Regions from separate parts of the Bradyrhizobium sp. B117 genome, predicted to be linked through region 2. Evidence: predicted binding sites of a transcription regulator. Region 2 holds the regulator's gene; each other region holds the start of a gene.

Region 1 (5,994 bases), 4.0 Mb from region 2:
CGGTGTTGCCGTTGCCCATGTCGCGCGCATAGCTCTGGACCAGGTAAGATCGCAGGTTGCGCGCGGCGGCGAGCCCCGCCGGGTCGTTGAAGATCCGCCGGTTGCGGCTGTTGGCCGTGTTCCAGGCGACATCGCCCGGCCGCTGCGGATGCGAATAGATCTTGTTGTGCACCGGCAGGAAGCCGTTGCGGTCGACCATGGCGCAGAACGCCATCCGTGGCTCCTTGGCCAGAAAGGCCTCCTGGAACGGCGGCAGCGCGCGGTCGGCCCAGTCCAGATAGCGGGTGCGGTATTGCTGCGGATTGGTGCCGGCGATGTCCGCGTAATCGGTGTCGAAGAGGTCGTCGACCTTGACCTCGCCGCGCGCGATTGCCTGCTCGAAGATCTGGGTCAGCGCGTTGCCCGCCTCCATGGCGCGGGTGACGAACTCGGTGTTCTCCTCGTGGATCGACCAGAGCCTGTCCTCGATCTTCTCGGTGAGCTCGGCATTGGGAGCAACGAACTGCGCGCGGGCGCCGGCCTTGGACTGCTCGATCACGCGCAGGCGACAGGTGCCGACGTCTTCGAGGCTGCCTTCGATCATCGTGTGCGGTGCCAGCCGTCCAGCGTCGGCGCCGCCGATCAGCACGCCGTCCATCGCAATCTCGTAGACCGGCATCACGCCGCGCGTCGTTTCGAGCTTGAGATGGCAGGGCAGCCGCTCGGTCTTGCGGCGGTCGTCGTGCTCGCTCTGGCGCAGCAGCACCGCGCAGCGCGATTTCAGCTTCTGTGCGAAGGTGGTGACGGCCTTGCCGGCACTGGCGACGTTCTCTCCATGGGTCTCGGCGGCCTTCGTCGCGGCGTCGATCTCGGCCGCGCTCTCGCCGACCGAGATGATGAACTCCGACGCGCTCGCGGCATTGCCGGAGACTTCGCTGGTGGTGGCGTTCTGCTCGGCGACCGCGCCGTTGACGGTGTCGAACACCGGGCGGATCGCTTCGATCGCCTGCGAGATGCGGTGCACGGCGTCGGCGGAGCCGGCGGCATCGCGCTGCAGCGCGTCGATCTTTTTGGAGATCTCTTCCGTGGCGCCTTGGGTCTGCACCGCGAGCGCCTTCACCTCGGTGGCGACGACCGCAAAGCCTTTGCCGGCCGCGCCCGCGCGCGCGGCCTCGATGGTCGAGTTGAGCGCGAGCAGCGTCGTCTGTCGCGCGATCTGCGCGATCAGGTTGACGACGTTGCCGATCGCCGCGGAGGACTCGCGCAGGCGGTCGACATTGGCGCGGGCTTCCTGCGCGGCGGTGCTGGCCTCGTCGGCGAGCTTGGCAGCCGCGCGGACCTGGGCGCCGATGCCTTGCGCGGATTGGGTGAATTTGTCGGCGGCATGGGCGAAGGTCGAGGCGGTCGACTGCGCGGCGTTGGTGCGGCCGGTGAGGGCGTCGGTACGGTCGCGGATGGCGGCCAGCGTCGCGGCGGTCGCCTCGGCGCCGCCGGCCACCGAATTGGCGGCGCGCTCGAGTTGGCGGATCATCGCCCCGAGCTCGAGTTCCAGCAGTTCCAGGATCTCCCGGGCCGAATCAGCCTCGGCAGCCGGCGTGGGCTCGGAATGGGCCGCCGGCTGTGCAGCCTCCGGGGCGGGCGCAGCCATCTCCGGCAGACGCTTCCGAAATAGTCCGAACGCCATCGGGTTTCTCTTGTCGGGGAACGGTCGGGCGCTATTTTCGCAGTCCGGAATGAAATCAGGGTTAACGGTGCCTGACCTCTAGGCAGGGGCCAATACGGTGTTACCTTAAAGTCGTAGAGCCCCTTTCATTCCGGTGGGTGGACGGCCTATAAGGCCGCGCTTCCCTAAGCTCACCTTGGCGCACGATTCCTTTACGAGACCACGCATGGCCGGACATTCCCAATTCAAGAACATCATGCACCGCAAGGGGCGGCAGGATGCGCAAAAGTCGAAGCTGTTCGGCAAGCTGGCGCGCGAAATCACCGTCGCCGCCAAGCTCGGCACGCCTGACCCCGCCATGAACCCCCGCCTGCGCGCCGCCGTGATCGCCGCGCGCCAGGAGAACATGCCGAAGGACAATATCGAGCGCGCCATCAAGAAGGCGCTCGGCAGCGACGGCGAGAACTATGACGAGATCCGCTACGAGGGCTACGGCCCGGGCGGTGTCGCCGTCATCGTCGAGGCACTGACCGACAACCGCAACCGCGCCGCCTCCGACATCCGCTCCTTCTTCACCAAGTCGGGCGGCAATCTCGGCGAAACCGGCTCGGTCTCCTTCATGTTCGACCGCACCGGCATCATCGAGTACGATCGCAGCGTTGCCGATGACGACGCAGTGCTCGATGCCGCGATCGAGGCCGGTGCCGACGACGTCGTCTCCGGCGAAGGCGGCCACGAGATCTACGCCTCGACCGAGAGCTATCGCGACGTCGCCAAGGCGCTGGAGGCCAAGTTCGGCGAGCCGCGCAAGGCCGCGCTGATCTGGAAGCCGCAGAACACGGTCGCCGTCGATGACGAGACCGGCGAGAAGCTGCTCAAGCTGATGGACCTGCTCAACGAGCACGACGACGTCCAGAACGTCTATGCCAATTTCGAGGTGTCGGACGCGCTGGTCGCGAAGATGGGCGGCTAAGGCTCGATCGTCTGCCCCACATTCGCTGTCATCGCCCGCGAAAGCGGGCGATCCAGTACTCCGAGACGCCTGAGGGGTACGGATAGGCCGCGGCGTACTGGATACCCCGCTTTCGCGGGGTATGACGGCGGAATGCAGGGCGGATGCCATCCGACCATCTGCCTTTCCCCTGTTACTTCCGTTCTGTTTCTGTTTCCCCCATCGCAGCCAGCCGCTATCACTGGCCCATGACCGCGCTCCCGATTCGTGGCCCCGTTCGCATCATCGGCATCGACCCCGGCCTGCGCCGCACCGGCTGGGGCGTGATCGAGGCTGAGGGCAATCGTCTGATCTACGTCGCCTGCGGTTCGGTGGAACCGCCGGACGATCTGCCGCTGTCGAGCCGACTGCTCGCGATCCACGAGGGGCTCGCTTCCGTCCTGTCCAGCCACCGGCCGATGGAAGCAGCGGTCGAGCAGACCTTTGTGAACAAGGACGGCGTCGCGACGCTGAAGCTCGGCCAGGCCCGCGGCGTCGCCATGCTGGCGCCCGCAATGTTCGGCATCTCTGTCGCCGAATACGCGCCGAACCAGGTCAAGAAGACCGTGGTCGGTGCCGGCCACGCCGACAAGCAACAGATTGCGATGATGCTGAAGATATTGCTGCCGAAAGCCGAGCCGCCGTCCGCGGACGCCGCCGACGCGCTCGCCATCGCCATCACCCACGCCCACCACCGCCAAAGCACGGCGCTCAGGCTGAAGGTGGCGGGGTTATGATCGTACGCCGCGTATCACTGCCGTCATGCCCGGGCATAGCCGTCCGAAGGACGGCGTCGCTTCGCTCGCCTATGTGCCGGGCATCCACGTTCTTTCTTGCTGATCGCGAAGTCGTGGATGGCCGGGACAAGCCCGGCCATGACGAAAGAGAAGCGCCTGCCGCGACCGAGGTCTCACGATGATCGGCAAGCTCAAGGGCCTGATCGATTCCTACGGCGAGGATTTTGTGATTCTCGACGTCGGCGGCGTCGGCTATCAGGTGCACTGCTCGTCGCGCACGCTGCAGCATCTGCCCTCGCCCGGCGAAGCCGCCGTGCTGTCGATCGAGACCTATGTCCGCGAGGACCAGATAAAACTGTTCGGCTTCCGCACCGATCAGGAGCGCGAGTGGTTTCGCCTGCTCCAGACCGTGCAGGGCGTCGGCGCCAAGGTCGCGCTCGCGGTGCTCGGCACGTTGGTGCCGGCCGATCTCGCCAACGCCATTGCGCTGCGCGACAAGGCCGCGGTGGCGCGTACGCCCGGCGTCGGACCCAAGGTCGCCGAGCGCATCGTCACCGAATTGAAGGACAAGGCGCCGGCCTTTGCCAATGTCGATCCGGCCGTGGTTCATCTTGCCGGTGCCGTCGACGACCAGCGCGCGCCGCGCCCCGTTGCGGATGCGATCTCCGCCCTGGTCAATCTGGGTTATGGCCAGCCGCAGGCCGCCGCGGCCATCGCGTCAGCCTCGCGCAGCGCGGGTGAAGGCGCCGAGACCGCGCAGCTCATTCGCCTCGGCCTGAAGGAGCTCGCGAAGTGAGCGACTCCAAGGCCAATCGCATGGTCTCGCCCGAGCGCCGCAGCGACGATGTCGGCGACACTGCGCTGCGACCGCAATCGCTGTCCGACTTCGTCGGCCAGCAGCAGGCGCGCAAGAACCTCTCGATCTTCATCGAGGCGGCGCGCAAGCGTGGCGAGGCGCTCGATCACGTGCTGTTCGTCGGTCCGCCCGGCCTCGGCAAGACCACGCTGGCGCAGATCGTGGCCAAGGAGCTCGGCGTCGGCTTCCGTGCGACGTCAGGCCCTGTCATCGCCAAGGCCGGCGATCTCGCCGCGCTGCTCACCAATCTCGAAGAGCGCGACGTGCTGTTCATCGACGAGATCCATCGCCTCAGCCCCGCGGTCGAAGAAGTGCTCTATCCCGCGATGGAGGACTTTCAGCTCGACCTCATCATCGGCGAGGGACCGGCGGCGCGCTCGGTGAAGATCGAGCTGTCGAAATTCACCCTGGTCGGCGCCACCACGCGCGCCGGCCTGCTTACAAATCCTTTGCGCGACCGGTTCGGCATTCCGGTCCGGCTCAATTTCTACACGATCGAGGAGCTCGAGAGCATCGTCACTCGTGGCGCGCGCGTGCTCAATGTCGGCATGAGCACTGATGGCGCCAACGAGATCGCGCGCCGCGCCCGCGGCACGCCGCGCATCGCCGGCCGTCTGCTCCGCCGCGTGCGCGATTTCGCTTCAGCCGCCAATGCCGACAAGATCGACCGCAAGATCGCCGACCACGCGCTGAGCGCGCTCGAGGTCGACGCGGCGGGCCTGGACGCCATGGACCGCCGCTATCTCTCGACCATCGCGCTCAACTATGGCGGCGGCCCGGTCGGGGTCGAGACGATGGCCGCGGCGCTGTCCGAGCCGCGCGATGCGATCGAGGACATCATCGAGCCTTATCTCATCCAGTGCGGCTATCTCCAGCGCACGCCGCGCGGCCGGCTGCTCACCTCGCACGCCTTCCGCCACCTCGGCATCGCCGAGCCCTCGCGCGATGCTGCGGCACAATTCGGCCTGTTCGGCACGGACGAGAGCGACGACTGATCGCGTCGAAGCAAAGGTCCGGTTGTCATGAACTTCCGGTAATCTTTGTGCAGGCAATTGCACGAGGATGCGGGCGGTCTGCACCGGCACACCCCAATTCCGCTTCAATCGGACCGCATCAAACGCGGCATCAGAAGCAGGCTTGAATGATCTCGCGTCGTCATCTCATCCGGTCCATCGGCGGCCTGTCCGCCCTCGGCGTCTCGACCGCCGCCTATGGCGTCGGCGTCGAGCCGATGCGGCTCCGCGTCACCCGCTATCATCCCACCCCGCGGCAATGGCCGGCGGATTTCCGGCTGAAGATCGCGGCGGTCGCCGACATCCATGCCTGCGATCCCTGGATGTCGCTGGAGCGGATCGAGGCGATCGTCGATCGTACCAACGCGTTGAATGCGGACCTCATCGTGCTGCTCGGCGATTACGTCGCCGGCGTTCACCAGGTCACGCGCATCATTCCGTCGAGCGAATGGGCGAGGGTGCTGGCCGGCCTCAAGGCACCGCTCGGCGTCCATGCCGTCATGGGCAACCACGATTATTGGGATGACAGGACCGTGCAGCGGGCCGGGCGCGGGCCGACCATCGCGCATCGCGCGCTGGAGGCGGCCGGCATTCCCGTCTACGAGAACGACGCCGTGCGCCTCACCAAGGACGGCCGCTCCTTCTGGCTCGCCGGTCTCGGCGATCAGCTCGCCTTTGCGCCGGCGCAGCGCTTCCGGAGCACGGCGCGGTTCGGTGCCGACGATCTCGAGGGCACGCTGGCAAAAGTCACCGAC
Region 2 (5,994 bases):
TGTGTGGTGCGGTCCTGTTGCGGCGGAGCCGGTGGTTTGCGCCTGCGCTTCTGATCGCGGCGGTCGCGGCCGGCTTGGCCATGGCGACCTGGAAGACGGCGCGTATCGCGCACACGGTGCTGGCAAAACCGCTCTATTCGGTATCGTTGTCGGGCTTTGTCGAGGCCCGCGACATCCGCGAGCGCACCGACCGTTTTGTCCTTCGCGTCACCGCGATGGAGGCGCAGCGCAGCGACGTCAAGCTCGAGCGCGTGCGCCTGTCGGTGCGCAAGGGGACCGCGCCCGAGGTCGGCAGCTTCGTGCAGCTGAAGGCGCGGCTATTGCCGCCGATTTCGCCGGTTCGTCCCGGCAGCTACGATTTCTCGCGTGACATGTTCTTCCAGGGCATCGGCGCCTCCGGTTTCGTGATGGGCGCGATCACCGCGTCCGTGCCGCCGGATGCCGGCGGCCTGCGGCTGCGCTATGCCGCGTTCATGCAAGGCCTGCGCGATGCGATCGACGCGCGCATCCGTGCGACGCTCGAGGGCGACAATCGCGCCATCGCGACGGCGCTGCTCACTGGTCGGCGCGATGCGATCACGACGCCCGTCAACGATGCAATGTTCATCTCGGGGCTGGGTCATGTGCTGTCGATCTCCGGCTACCACATGGCGGTCGTCGCCGGCGTCGTGTTCTTCGCGGTGCGCGCGCTGCTGGCCTTGATTCCGGCGCTTGCGGCCGGTTTCGCCATCAAGAAGTGGTCGGCGGCCGCGGCATTGGTTGCGGCGGCGTTCTATCTGCTGCTGTCGGGCGCGGAAGTCGCGACGCAAAGGTCGTTCTTCATGACGGCGGTGGTGCTGATCGCGGTGATGGTCGACCGCCGCGCCATCACCTTCCGCACGCTGGCCGTGGCGGCGCTGATCGTGCTTGCGGTCGCGCCGGAGGCGCTGGTGCATCCGAGTTTCCAGATGTCGTTCGCGGCGACGCTTGGGCTGGTGGCGCTGGTGCAGATCGGCATGCCGAACCTGTTTGCCTCGCCCGATCATTCCACGACCGCGCGCATCGCGCTGTGGGGCGGGCGCGAGATCGCGATGCTGTTCCTGGCCTCGCTGATCGCGGGGCTTGCGACCACGCCCTACGCCGCCTTCCACTTCCACCGCGTCACGCCGTTCGGCGTGCTCGCCAATCTTGGCGCGATGCCGGTGGTCTCGGCGCTGGTCATGCCGGCCGGGCTGTTGGGCCTGCTTGCGGCACCGTTCGGGCTCGACGCCGTGTTCTGGTGGCTGATGGGGATCGGCATCGACTGGATGATTGCGGTCTCGCGCTGGGTAGCGGGACTGCCGGGCGCTGTCGGCAGCATCCCCGCCTTCGGCATAGGCCCGCTGATTGCGGCGAGCCTCGGGGTCATCGTGATGGGTCTGTTGCGCACGCCGCTGCGCTGGTCCGGCGCCGTGGTGCTGCTGGCGGCGATCCTCTGGGGCCTGTCGGCACGCCAACCGGACATTTTAATTGCCGGGGACGGCCAGAGCGTCGCGGTGCGGGGGCGGGACGGGCACCTGCACCTGATCAGGGCCAGCAAGGACGGTTTTCTGCTCAAGGAATGGTTGGCTGCCGACGCCGATGTGCGTGACGCCGGCAGTGCCGCGCTGGCTGACGGCGTGTCATGCGACGAGGCCGGCTGCGTCACGCCGCTCGCCGACGGGCGGCTGGTGGCGCTGTCCCTGCGGATCGACGCGCTGGCGGATGATTGCAGTCGCGCTGCATTGGTGGTGACGGCAAGGCCCGCGCCGCCGGATTGCGCGGCGATGGTGGTCGACCGGCAGCGTCTGACGAGGCAGGGCGCGCTGGCGCTGACACAAGCTGGTGAGGGATTTGCGGTGCTGGCGGTGAAAGCGAGGGGCGCAAATCGCCCCTGGTCGCCGGCTGCTGCCGGCGAGGGCGTTTCCGAACTGACCCTCTTGCCACCGTCTGGAACTCCGCGCGTCCGGGACGCAACACCGTCGGAGGCCGACCTTGCGGCGGAGGACTAGGATCTATTTCAACCGATCGGCAGACGCGGCGTTGTCGGCCGGCTGTCGACACCGACCTGCGGCTTGTGCTCGCGCTCGCTCAGCGGCTGGGTCACGGGCAGTTGCAGCACGGTTGCCTGCTGGCCTTCGACGAGCTGTGTCACCAGCACGTATTTGCCGTCGGGGAATTCGATCGCGTCATGATGGCGATCGGGAATGTGCGGATCGATCTTGCCGAACTTGCCGACGCGCGAATTGACGGTGCGCGTCCAGATCCAGCGATTGTCGTAGCGGACGTTGTCGGCGAAGGCGAGCTCCGTTCCCGGCAGCAGGCAGACCGCGACGGTCGGATCGGCCGCGGAGGCAAAGCCGCGCGTCGAGGTGCCGCGGAACGTTGTCGTCACGATCGTCTCGCCGACCTCGGCAGGGCGCGATGCGACGGCATGCAGGCTGTAGTCACACATCGTGGGTGCTCCTCATGCGGAGATAGCAACCCGTGCCTCTGTCTTACGAGGCGCAGGCCTCTATCAGAGTGGAAGCATAATAGCGTCTGCGCGGTTGTAGGCAAATCTGCGGCTCGCTGCCGCAGCGTGCGATCACATTATCTTTCCCGAATCCGCTGGGAACAAAGTCTGCTTTCGTGCATTCGGTGGGGGTATCAGCGGCCAGCCGGAGCCGACCAGCCGGAATTTGGCCAGACCGCTTGTGACGTTTGCGTCAGCGCATTGCGCGCGTTTCGGACTTGCTCGCTCATTGCAGTCTCCTTGGCCACGTCCTTGCGGACATGGCGGTGCGATGGTGCGGCAACGGCTTGCGACGCTGATGCTGCGACCAGCACCGCGGCTACTGTGCTCAGGATGATCTTGCGCATGAGGTCTCCTCGAACCTTCGCAGCCGAAGCCGTGCTGCTTCGTGCGGTGTGGCGAGGATGTAGCGCCGGGGGAGGGGCCGGATAATCTGCGCGAAACCAGAAAGACTATCCAGCGCGAGCGGACAATCATCCGCTCCGATCTCTGGTCGGCGATGCCGATCGAAGCGCGCGGACAGCGCGCTCAGTACTTCCGGTATCAGTACTTCCGATAAAGCCCGATCAGCTTGCCCTGAATCTTGACCCGGTTCGGCGGCAGGATGCGTACCTCATAGGCCGCATTGGCGGGCTCGAGCGCGATCGAGGCGCCGCGGCGGCGGAAGCGCTTCAAGGTCGCTTCCTCGTCGTCGATCAGCGCCACCACGATGTCGCCGGTGTCGGCGCTCTCGTTGCGCTGGATCAGCGCCATGTCGCCGTCGAGTATGCCGGCTTCCACCATGGAATCGCCGCGCACTTCGAGCGCGTAGTGCTCGCCAGAGCCGAGCATGTCGGGCGGGACGCTAATGGTGTGGCTGCGGGTCTGCAACGCCTCGATCGGCGTGCCGGCCGCGATACGGCCCATCACGGGCACCGCGACGGGACGCTCGCCCTCGTCCGCGGGCGGGCTGGAGGTCGTGCGGACCTTGCCGAGGTTGCCCTCGATGACGCTCGGCGTGAAGCCGCGACGATTGCCGGCGGCGGCCTGCAGCTCAGGCAGCTTGATCACCTCGATGGCGCGGGCGCGGTTGGGCAGGCGGCGGATGAAGCCGCGCTCCTCGAGCGCGGTGATCAGGCGATGGATGCCTGATTTCGAGCGCAGGTCGAGCGCGTCCTTCATCTCGTCGAAGGATGGCGGCACGCCGCTTTCCTTCAGTCGCTCGCTGATGAACCGCAGGAGCTCGTACTGTTTGCGCGTTAACATCTCGACCAAAATCCCCCGGTTGATGTCGTTCGATTCCGAGACGATGAATTCAGCGATAAGCCGCTGCATGCTCGAAACAAATCATGAACGGACACTATATGTTCGATACATGTTCCGCAACTGCTTAATTTACCGTGAACGCGACAAAGTTCGCGCCACGCGTGTGGCCTGCGCGTTCAGACCGGCAGGCGCAGCACCTCGCAAGGTGTGCCGGCTTCGGCCTTCGGCGCGAACGGCGCGCGCACGAGAAGTGCCTGTGCCGCAGCGAGATTCGCAAGCAGCGAGGAATCCTGGTGATTGACGGGAAGGGCGATCAGCGTGCCGTCGTCGCGCGTTTCCAGGCGCGCGCGCAGATAATCCTCGCGCTGGTCGTTGGCGCCGACATCGCGGCCGAGCACCGCGCGCTCGCGGCGATGGTGAATCGCGGAACGGCCCGACAGCGCGCGAATCAGCGGCACCATGAACAGGAAGGCACACACATAGGATGACACGGGATTGCCGGGCAGGCCGATCACGCGCATCGCCGCCAGGTGTCCATGCATCATCGGCTTGCCGGGCCGCATTGCGATCTTCCAGAACGTCATCGCGATGCCCTCGGCCTTCAGCGCCTGCTGGACCAGATCGTGGTCGCCGACCGAGGCGCCGCCGGTGGTGATCAGGATGTCGGCGCCGCTCTCGCGGGCGCGGCGGATGCCCGCGGTGGTGGCGTCCAGGGTATCGGCGGCAACACCGAGATCGACGGTATCGGCGCCCTCACTGCGGGCGAGCGCGTGCAGGGCGTAGCCGTTGGAATAGACGATCTGGCCGGGGCCAGGCGTGGTGCCCGGCATCACCAGCTCGTCGCCGGTGGCGAGAATCGCGACTTTCGGGCGGCGGCGGACGGGCAGAAGCGGGTGATTCATGCCGGCGGCGAGCGCGAGGTCGCGCTCGGTCAGCCGGATACCCTTGCGCAGCAGCACGTCGCCCGCGCGGAAATCGACGCCGGCCGGGCGGATGTGTCGCCCCGTCACGGCCGTTTCCTTGATCGTGATGCGCCTCCCATCCGCAACTGTGTCCTCCTGGATCACGACTGCGTCGGCCCCGTCGGGAACGACGCCGCCGGTGAAGATCCGCACGGCTTCGCCGGCGCCGACCGATCCCGCAAACGGCCGGCCCGCCGCGACCTCGCCGATCACGGTGAGCTGGGAATCGATTGTCGCGGCATCGGCCGCACGCACCGCATAGCCATCCATCGCCGACATCGCCTGCGGCGGCTGCGTGCGCCGCGCCGCGACGTCGCGGGCGAGCACGCGGTGGAAGGCTTGGTCGAGCGCGACCGTTTCTTCAGGCAGCGGCTCTGCGCCGGCAAGCACCGCGGCAAGCGCGTCAGAAACCGGCATCAGGGCCACGGGTGAGAACTCCAGCTGCGTCCGTTCGGGCAAATCGGCGGCGAGAGTTCTAGCCGAGTGCAGGCGCTGAGGCAAAAAGGCGCTCACGCAGGAGGATTCATCCGCTCTGCAGTGAAGGACAGACGTCAAATCCGCCGCGGCATGATCCAGAAGGCCAGACAGACCGGTACGAGGATGGCCATGGCGAGGATGAGAAGGACGAGAGCCACGGCCAGCATCGGTCAACTCCCCGGCGGCTCGTCCGGACTGACGTCCGGCGCTTTGGGACTCTGATCCTTGTCGGGCAGCGGATCGGCCTGCGATTTCAGGTCGGCGGCCTTGCTGATCAGCTTGGCGGAGAGCTCAGAATCCGAGGTGGTTCTGGCGTATTTCATCAGCAGCGAGGCCTGCTTGGTGAGGTAGGTTTTGCCCAACACGACGATAAGCCCGATGTAGAATTCCCAACGGACTTATGAGTCCGGAAGCCCGTATTCGTTCCGGGAACTCTGTACAAAATTGCACAAAGTGATTTGGTTCCTCATTTTGCGTCAGATTAGTTCCAGGCCCCCTGGGCACCGGACGTTAAACCCCGAGCGCCTTCAAGGCGTTCCCGACGGCGGTTGGCGAGGTCACATGCACCGCGGTCAGGCCGCGGGCGCGGGCTCCCTCGATGTTCTCGGCAAGATCGTCGAAAAATACGATCCGGTTGGCTGGCACGCCGATAGCGGCGACGACATGGTCGAAAGCTTCCGCATCGGGTTTGCGCAGGCCGATGCTGGAGGACAGGTAGACCTCGCGGAAATGGCCGAGCAGATCGGCGTATTCCTTCGAGAAATAGTCCACATGCGGCCGGTTGGTGTTGGAGAAGGC
Region 3 (5,994 bases), 120 kb from region 2:
GTGGCGCGCTTTGACAGCTCCTTTGCCAGCTTGACGCGCTGGGCTTCGCCGCCGGAGAGCGTCGTGGCCTGCTGGCCGACATGGATGTAGTCGAGGCCGACGCGGTGCAGGGTCTGGAAGGTCTCGCGCACGCGCGGCACCGCCTTGAAGAACTCGGCGGCTTCCTCGACGGTCATGTCGAGCACGTCGGCGATGGACTTGCCCTTGAACAGGACCTCCAGCGTCTCGCGGTTGTAGCGCTTGCCCTTGCAGACGTCGCAGGTGACGTAGACGTCGGGCAGGAAGTGCATCTCGATCTTGATGACGCCGTCGCCCTGGCAGGCCTCGCAGCGGCCGCCCTTGACGTTGAAGGAGAAGCGGCCGGGTTCATAGCCGCGCGCTTTCGCTTCGGGGAGGCCGGCGAACCATTCGCGGATCGGCGTGAAGGCGCCGGTATAGGTCGCCGGGTTCGAGCGCGGGGTGCGGCCGATCGGCGACTGGTCGATGTCGATGATCTTGTCGATGTGCTCGAGGCCCTCGATGCGGTCGTGCGGCGCCGCGCCCTCGCTGGCATTGTTCAGCTTGCGGGCGATGGCGCGGTAGAGCGTGTCGATCAGCAGCGTCGACTTGCCGCCGCCGGAGACGCCGGTGACGCAGGTGAACAGGCCGAGCGGAATCTCGGCGGTGACGTTCTTGAGGTTATTGCCGCGCGCGTTCACCACCTTGATGGTCCGGCGGTGGTTGGGCGGACGCCGCTCCGGCACCTCGACCTCGAGCTCGCCGGTGAGGTACTTGCCGGTCAGTGATTTCGGGTTGCGCATGATCTCGGCGGGCGTGCCTTCGGCGACGATGTGGCCGCCATGCATGCCGGCGCCGGGGCCGATGTCGAGCACGTAGTCGGCGAGGCGAATGGCGTCCTCGTCATGCTCGACCACGACCACGGTGTTGCCGAGGTCGCGAAGCCTCTTGAGAGTATCGAGCAGGCGCGCGTTGTCGCGCTGGTGCAGGCCGATCGAGGGCTCGTCCAGCACGTAGAGCACGCCCGTCAGGCCCGAGCCGATCTGCGAGGCCAGGCGGATGCGCTGGCTCTCGCCGCCGGACAGCGTGCCGGAGGAGCGGGACAGAGTGAGGTAGTTGAGGCCGACGTCGAGCAGGAAGGTGAGGCGCTCGCGGATCTCCTTGAGGATGCGGCCGGCGATCTCCTTCTGCTGCGCGTTCAGCGCGTCCGGCACGGTCTCGAACCAATCTCCGGCCTTCTTGACCGACAGCTCCGAGATCTCGCCGATATGCTTAGCCCCGACCTTGACGCAGAGCGCCTCGGGTTTGAGCCGGAAACCGTTGCAGGCGCCGCAGGGCACGTCGTGGAAATACTTTGCGAGCTCCTCGCGCGCCCACTCGCTCTCGGTTTCCCGATAGCGGCGGTTGATGTTGGTGATCACGCCCTCGAACGGCTTCTTGGTGTCGTAGGAACGGACGCCATCCTCGTAGGAGAACTTGATCTCGTCCTCGCCGGAGCCGTGGAGGATCGCGTTCTGCGTCTTCTTCGGCAGATCCTTCCATTTGGTGGTCAGCGTGAACTTGTAGTGCTTGCCGAGCGCGGTCAGCGTCTGCGTGTAGTAGGGTGACGACGACTTAGCCCAGGGCGCGATCGCGCCCTTGCCGATGGCGAGCTCCTTGTCGGGGATGACGAGGTCCTCGTCGACATGCTGCTCGACGCCGAGGCCGCCGCAGGCCGGGCAGGCGCCATAGGGATTGTTGAACGAGAACAGGCGCGGCTCGATCTCGGGGATGGTGAAGCCGGAGACGGGGCAGGCGAACTTTTCCGAGAACAGGATGCGCTCGGGGCCGCTCTTGTCGTGGATCTTTGCGGTCTTCTTCTTCTCCTCCGCGGGCGCGGCCGCTGCGGGCGCGTCGGCGAACTCGACGACGGCGAGGCCCTCGGCGAGCTTCAGCGCGGTCTCGAAGCTTTCAGCGAGGCGCTGGCCGATGTCGGCGCGGACCACGATGCGGTCGACCACGACGTCGATGTCGTGCGGGAATTTCTTGTCGAGGCTAGGGGCTTCGGCCAGCTCGTAGAAGGTGCCGTCGATCTTGACGCGCTGAAAGCCCTTCTTGAGCCATTCGGCGAGCTCCTTGCGGTACTCGCCCTTGCGGCCGCGCACGACTGGGGCGAGCAGATAGAGGCGGGTGCCTTCCGGCAGCGCCAGCACGCGGTCGACCATCTGCGAGACGGTCTGGCTCTCGATCGGCAGGCCCGTGGCCGGCGAATAGGGCACGCCGACGCGCGCCCAGAGCAGGCGCATGTAGTCGTAGATCTCGGTGACGGTGCCGACGGTCGAGCGCGGATTCTTCGAGGTCGTCTTCTGCTCGATCGAGATCGCCGGCGACAGGCCGTCGATCTGGTCGACGTCAGGCTTCTGCATCATCTCCAGGAACTGGCGGGCATAGGCCGAGAGCGACTCGACGTAGCGCCGCTGGCCCTCGGCATAGATGGTGTCGAAGGCGAGCGAGGATTTGCCGGAGCCGGAGAGGCCCGTGAACACCACGAGCTTGTCGCGGGGAATCTCGACGTCGATGTTCTTGAGGTTGTGCTCGCGCGCGCCACGGATCGTAATTGCGCGCAGGCTCGAGCCCGCGTTCTGTTGTTGGCGCTTCGCCTTGATCACTTCATCCATCCGAGTTGCCCTCAAGGAATCCCATGGGTGCGCGACCGCGCCAACGCTGGAGGCGCGCTTCGCCCGGAACCGGGATCGGCGCCGATGGGTATGGCAGCGAACGTAGGAAGAACGAGAGCGGATTTCCAGTGGACTTTGCGAATCGTCAACGGATTGTTTGCGCGCTGGCGGCATCTGGCAGGAGCAAGGGCCTCCGGAACAGGCGAAGGGCCGGCGCGAGGCCGGCCCTTCGTTCGCGGTTGAGTGCGGAGCTGGGGAATCCGCGCTGGAGCAGGACTGGCAGTGTCGGACTCGGAATTCGGACTTGGAGTATTGGGGAGTTCCTGCGGGCCTGCCTCAGTATTTGGCGACGACCGGACCGCCCCAGCGGTAGTTGACGCGGATCAGGCCGATATCGATGTCCTGGCCGATCCGGTCGGTGTGCGCCGCCAGGCCGCCGACCAGCGTGGCGAAAGCGGCGCCATGGTGGCCGAGGAAGATGTGGTTGTATTCGCCGCCGACCGTCCAATTTTCGGTAAATCCGTACTCGATGCCGAAGCCGGCGGAGTAGCCCCAGCGGGTCTGGTTGACACTGTTGAATGCTGGCGCGCCCGCGCCCGGAACGAAAGTATCGTACTGGTCGTGGGCCACCGCCGCGCCGGCCTTGCCGTAGAACAGCAGGCTGTTCACGGCGTAGCCGAGCTGACCGGTGAACAGGCCGAAGCTGTTGATCTTGGTCTGGTTGGTCAGCGGCGCCAGCACCACGCTGACATTGCTGCCCTTGAAGTCGGCCCAGTTGCCCTGGCCTTCCACACCGAGAACCCAGTGGCCCTTCTGCCAGCGATAGCCGATCTGGCCGCCGACGGTGCCGCCGCTCGCGTTGTGACAGCCTTCGCCGATCGGCGGGTCGACCGCGACGCGGCCCGCATTGGAGATGCCCCAGCAGGAATGGGCGAGGCCGCCGCCGCCATTGATGCCGACATAGGCGCCGGTCCAGTCATAGGCGAGCACGGGCGCCGCCGGCGCCTTGTACAGCGGCAGATCGGCAGCACCGGCCGGTGCGAGCGCGCCGAGCGCGAGCAAGCTGACCGAGGCTAGCACCAACGTCTTCATGTCAATTCCCCAACGGACCAGAGCCAATCAGCGGCGCGCTATGCACACCGCACTCTCGATTCCATGACGGTTGGGCGCGAGGTCGCGCGAAAACAAAAAGGCCGGCGCGAGGCCGGCCTTCCGTGACGATGTGACGTCGGTCGTGAGACGAAGCTCAGTACTTCGCGACGACCGGGCCGCCGAAGTGATAGTTCACGCCGACCTGGACGGTATGAAGGTTGAGCGTGCCCGTGGGCACGATGCCCGAGAAGTAGGTCTCGCCGCCGAGGCTGCGATAGAGGTACTCGCCCTTGACCGACCACTGCGGAGCGAAGAACGCCTCGACACCCGCACCGACGGTCCAGCCGGAGTGGAACTTGCTGTCGGAGACCGAGAGGGCACCCAGGCTGGCGGTGAGCTTGTTGTCGATCCAGGCGTAACCACCGGTGCCATAGAACAGGACGTTGTTGACGGCCCAGCCGATGCGGCCGCGCACGGTGCCCATCGCGTCGGTCTTGGAGCTCAGCGAGGCGGGGATGCCACCGACGCCGGCGACGAAAACCGTACCAGCGGCCGAGGCGCTGACGTCAGCCCAGGCGCCGTCGGCTTCAACGCCGAACACGACGTTGCCGGTCTGCCAGTTGTAGCCGGCGGTGCCGCCGACGAAGCCACCCTTCATCTTTGGGTCGCCCGAGCCGTTTTCCCAGGCGCCGCCGCCGACGATACCGAGGTAGAAGCCGGTCCAGTTGTAGACCGAGGCCACAGCCACCGGAGCCTTGGTGTAGGGGCGGGCCGCGAGATCAGCCGCCGACGCGGGGGCAGCGAGAGCGAACAAACAGGCCGAAGCCAACAAAACTTTCTTCATTTCAACCAAAATCCCAGTCCCAGTTTCTGTTGTTGCCTTCCGCGCGCAGAAGGGTATCGGACGCCGTGGTCCAACTGGCGGCGTGCTTACACCACCAAATCCGCAAGTTGTGTCTCTCAAAAGCCACAACAGTCACAAAACGTAACGATTGCTGACACATTGTCGCGTCGCGTGCACCCAGCAAAAAAGGCCGGCGCGAGGCCGGCCTTTGATCTCTAAATGATATCAGATGGATATCAGTATCGCCCGATGACCGGGCCACCCCAGCGGTAGTTCACGCGGATGAGGCCGATATCGACGTCCTGGCTGATGCGATCAGAGCGTGTAGCGACGCCAAGCGGGCCGAGGAAGAAGTTGCCGGAGCCGCTGAAGCCGATGGTACGGGTGCCGAGGAAGAGGTGATCGTACTCGAAGCCGACGGTCCAGTTCGGCGCGAATCCGAACTCGACGCCGGCCCCCACGGCGCCACCCCAGCGGGTCTCGCTGGCCCGGTCGAATTCGAGACCGGTCGGGACATCGTAGCTGCGATAGCGATCGCTGACGACCGCGCCGCCGCCCTTCACGTAGAACAGCACGTTATTCCAGGCATAGCCCATCTGGCCGGTGATCAGGCCGAAGGCGTCGATCTTGGAGCGATCGCGCAGGCCGCTGACCGCACTGATGTTGTCGCCGGAGAAATCCGCCCAGTTGCCCTGGCCTTCCAGTCCGAACACCCAGTTGGCCGACTGCCAGCGATAGCCGATCTGGCCACCGGCCGTCCCGCCGGTCGCACTATGGCAGCCCTCGCCGAAGAGAGCGCCGCCAACGCCGACGAAGTCCCAGCACTTGCGGGCCGAGCCGCCGCCGCCGTTGATGCCGATGTAGAAGCCGCTCCAGTCGTAAACGGTCGCCACGACCGGCGGCGGGGCCTTCGTGTAGGGACGCGCTGCGAGATCCGCCGCGCTTGCGGGAGCCGACAGGCTCAACGCCATGGCACCGATTGCACCAATCAAAATCTTATTCATTGCAGTCTCCCCAGTTTCGTCCGCTTCTTTGAAGTCCCCGAAGCGGTTGATCAGGCGCGACGCCCATATGAACTCAATTCCAAGGCGAGCGTAGCTTAACGGGGAGGCAGAGTCCGTCTCCGAAATGCAACAGCCAGAGACCTTATGAAGCGCTTCTAACTTGATGAATGTTAACCGCTTTTGCCCGTTACCGGGAACTCGAAAAAGTTCCATTCGACCTTCGCGATTTTTGACGCCATCTCAGCGCGCTCCTGCCACGCGTTCACTGTGGCCTGCATAAGAACAAATCTGGAACAAGTTGAGGGCGGATGCTATATGTGGGGATAACCCCGGGGGTGACGGACTGATCGCCTCGCGCGAGCGTATAGGGTCGGCTCAACGGGGCGGCGGAGCTTCGCGG

Evidence for each region. Region 2 encodes LexA, which represses DNA repair genes until DNA is damaged. Its sites were predicted from a motif close to TGTTCNNNNTGTGTTCNG; they were not measured.
Region 1: ruvC (crossover junction endodeoxyribonuclease RuvC) is a predicted target of LexA. The motif match lies at 2,795-2,812, and genes of this name have one in related genera.
Region 3: uvrA (excinuclease ABC subunit UvrA) is a predicted target of LexA. The motif match lies at 2,751-2,768, and genes of this name have one in related genera.

Annotation. Positions count from the first base shown of each region.
Region 1 is NZ_CP152414.1:9,003,970-9,009,963, reverse strand. Features, by position in the region: gene AAFG16_RS42860 (methyl-accepting chemotaxis protein) at 1-1,663, opposite strand, end outside; gene AAFG16_RS42855 (YebC/PmpR family DNA-binding transcriptional regulator) at 1,869-2,615, shown strand; gene ruvC (crossover junction endodeoxyribonuclease RuvC) at 2,843-3,370, shown strand; gene ruvA (Holliday junction branch migration protein RuvA) at 3,549-4,166, shown strand; gene ruvB (Holliday junction branch migration DNA helicase RuvB) at 4,187-5,221, shown strand; gene AAFG16_RS42835 (metallophosphoesterase) at 5,368-5,994, shown strand, end outside.
Region 2 is NZ_CP152414.1:5,017,204-5,023,197, forward strand. Features, by position in the region: gene AAFG16_RS24620 (ComEC/Rec2 family competence protein) at 1-2,009, shown strand, start outside; gene AAFG16_RS24625 (hypothetical protein) at 2,018-2,452, opposite strand; gene AAFG16_RS24630 (hypothetical protein) at 2,647-2,859, opposite strand; gene lexA (transcriptional repressor LexA) at 3,056-3,757, opposite strand; gene glp (gephyrin-like molybdotransferase Glp) at 3,934-5,145, opposite strand; gene AAFG16_RS24645 (hypothetical protein) at 5,367-5,561, opposite strand; gene AAFG16_RS24650 (HAD family phosphatase) at 5,707-5,994, opposite strand, start outside.
Region 3 is NZ_CP152414.1:5,137,364-5,143,357, forward strand. Features, by position in the region: gene uvrA (excinuclease ABC subunit UvrA) at 1-2,654, opposite strand, end outside; gene AAFG16_RS25210 (outer membrane beta-barrel protein) at 2,991-3,746, opposite strand; gene AAFG16_RS25215 (outer membrane protein) at 3,901-4,590, opposite strand; gene AAFG16_RS25220 (outer membrane beta-barrel protein) at 4,827-5,594, opposite strand.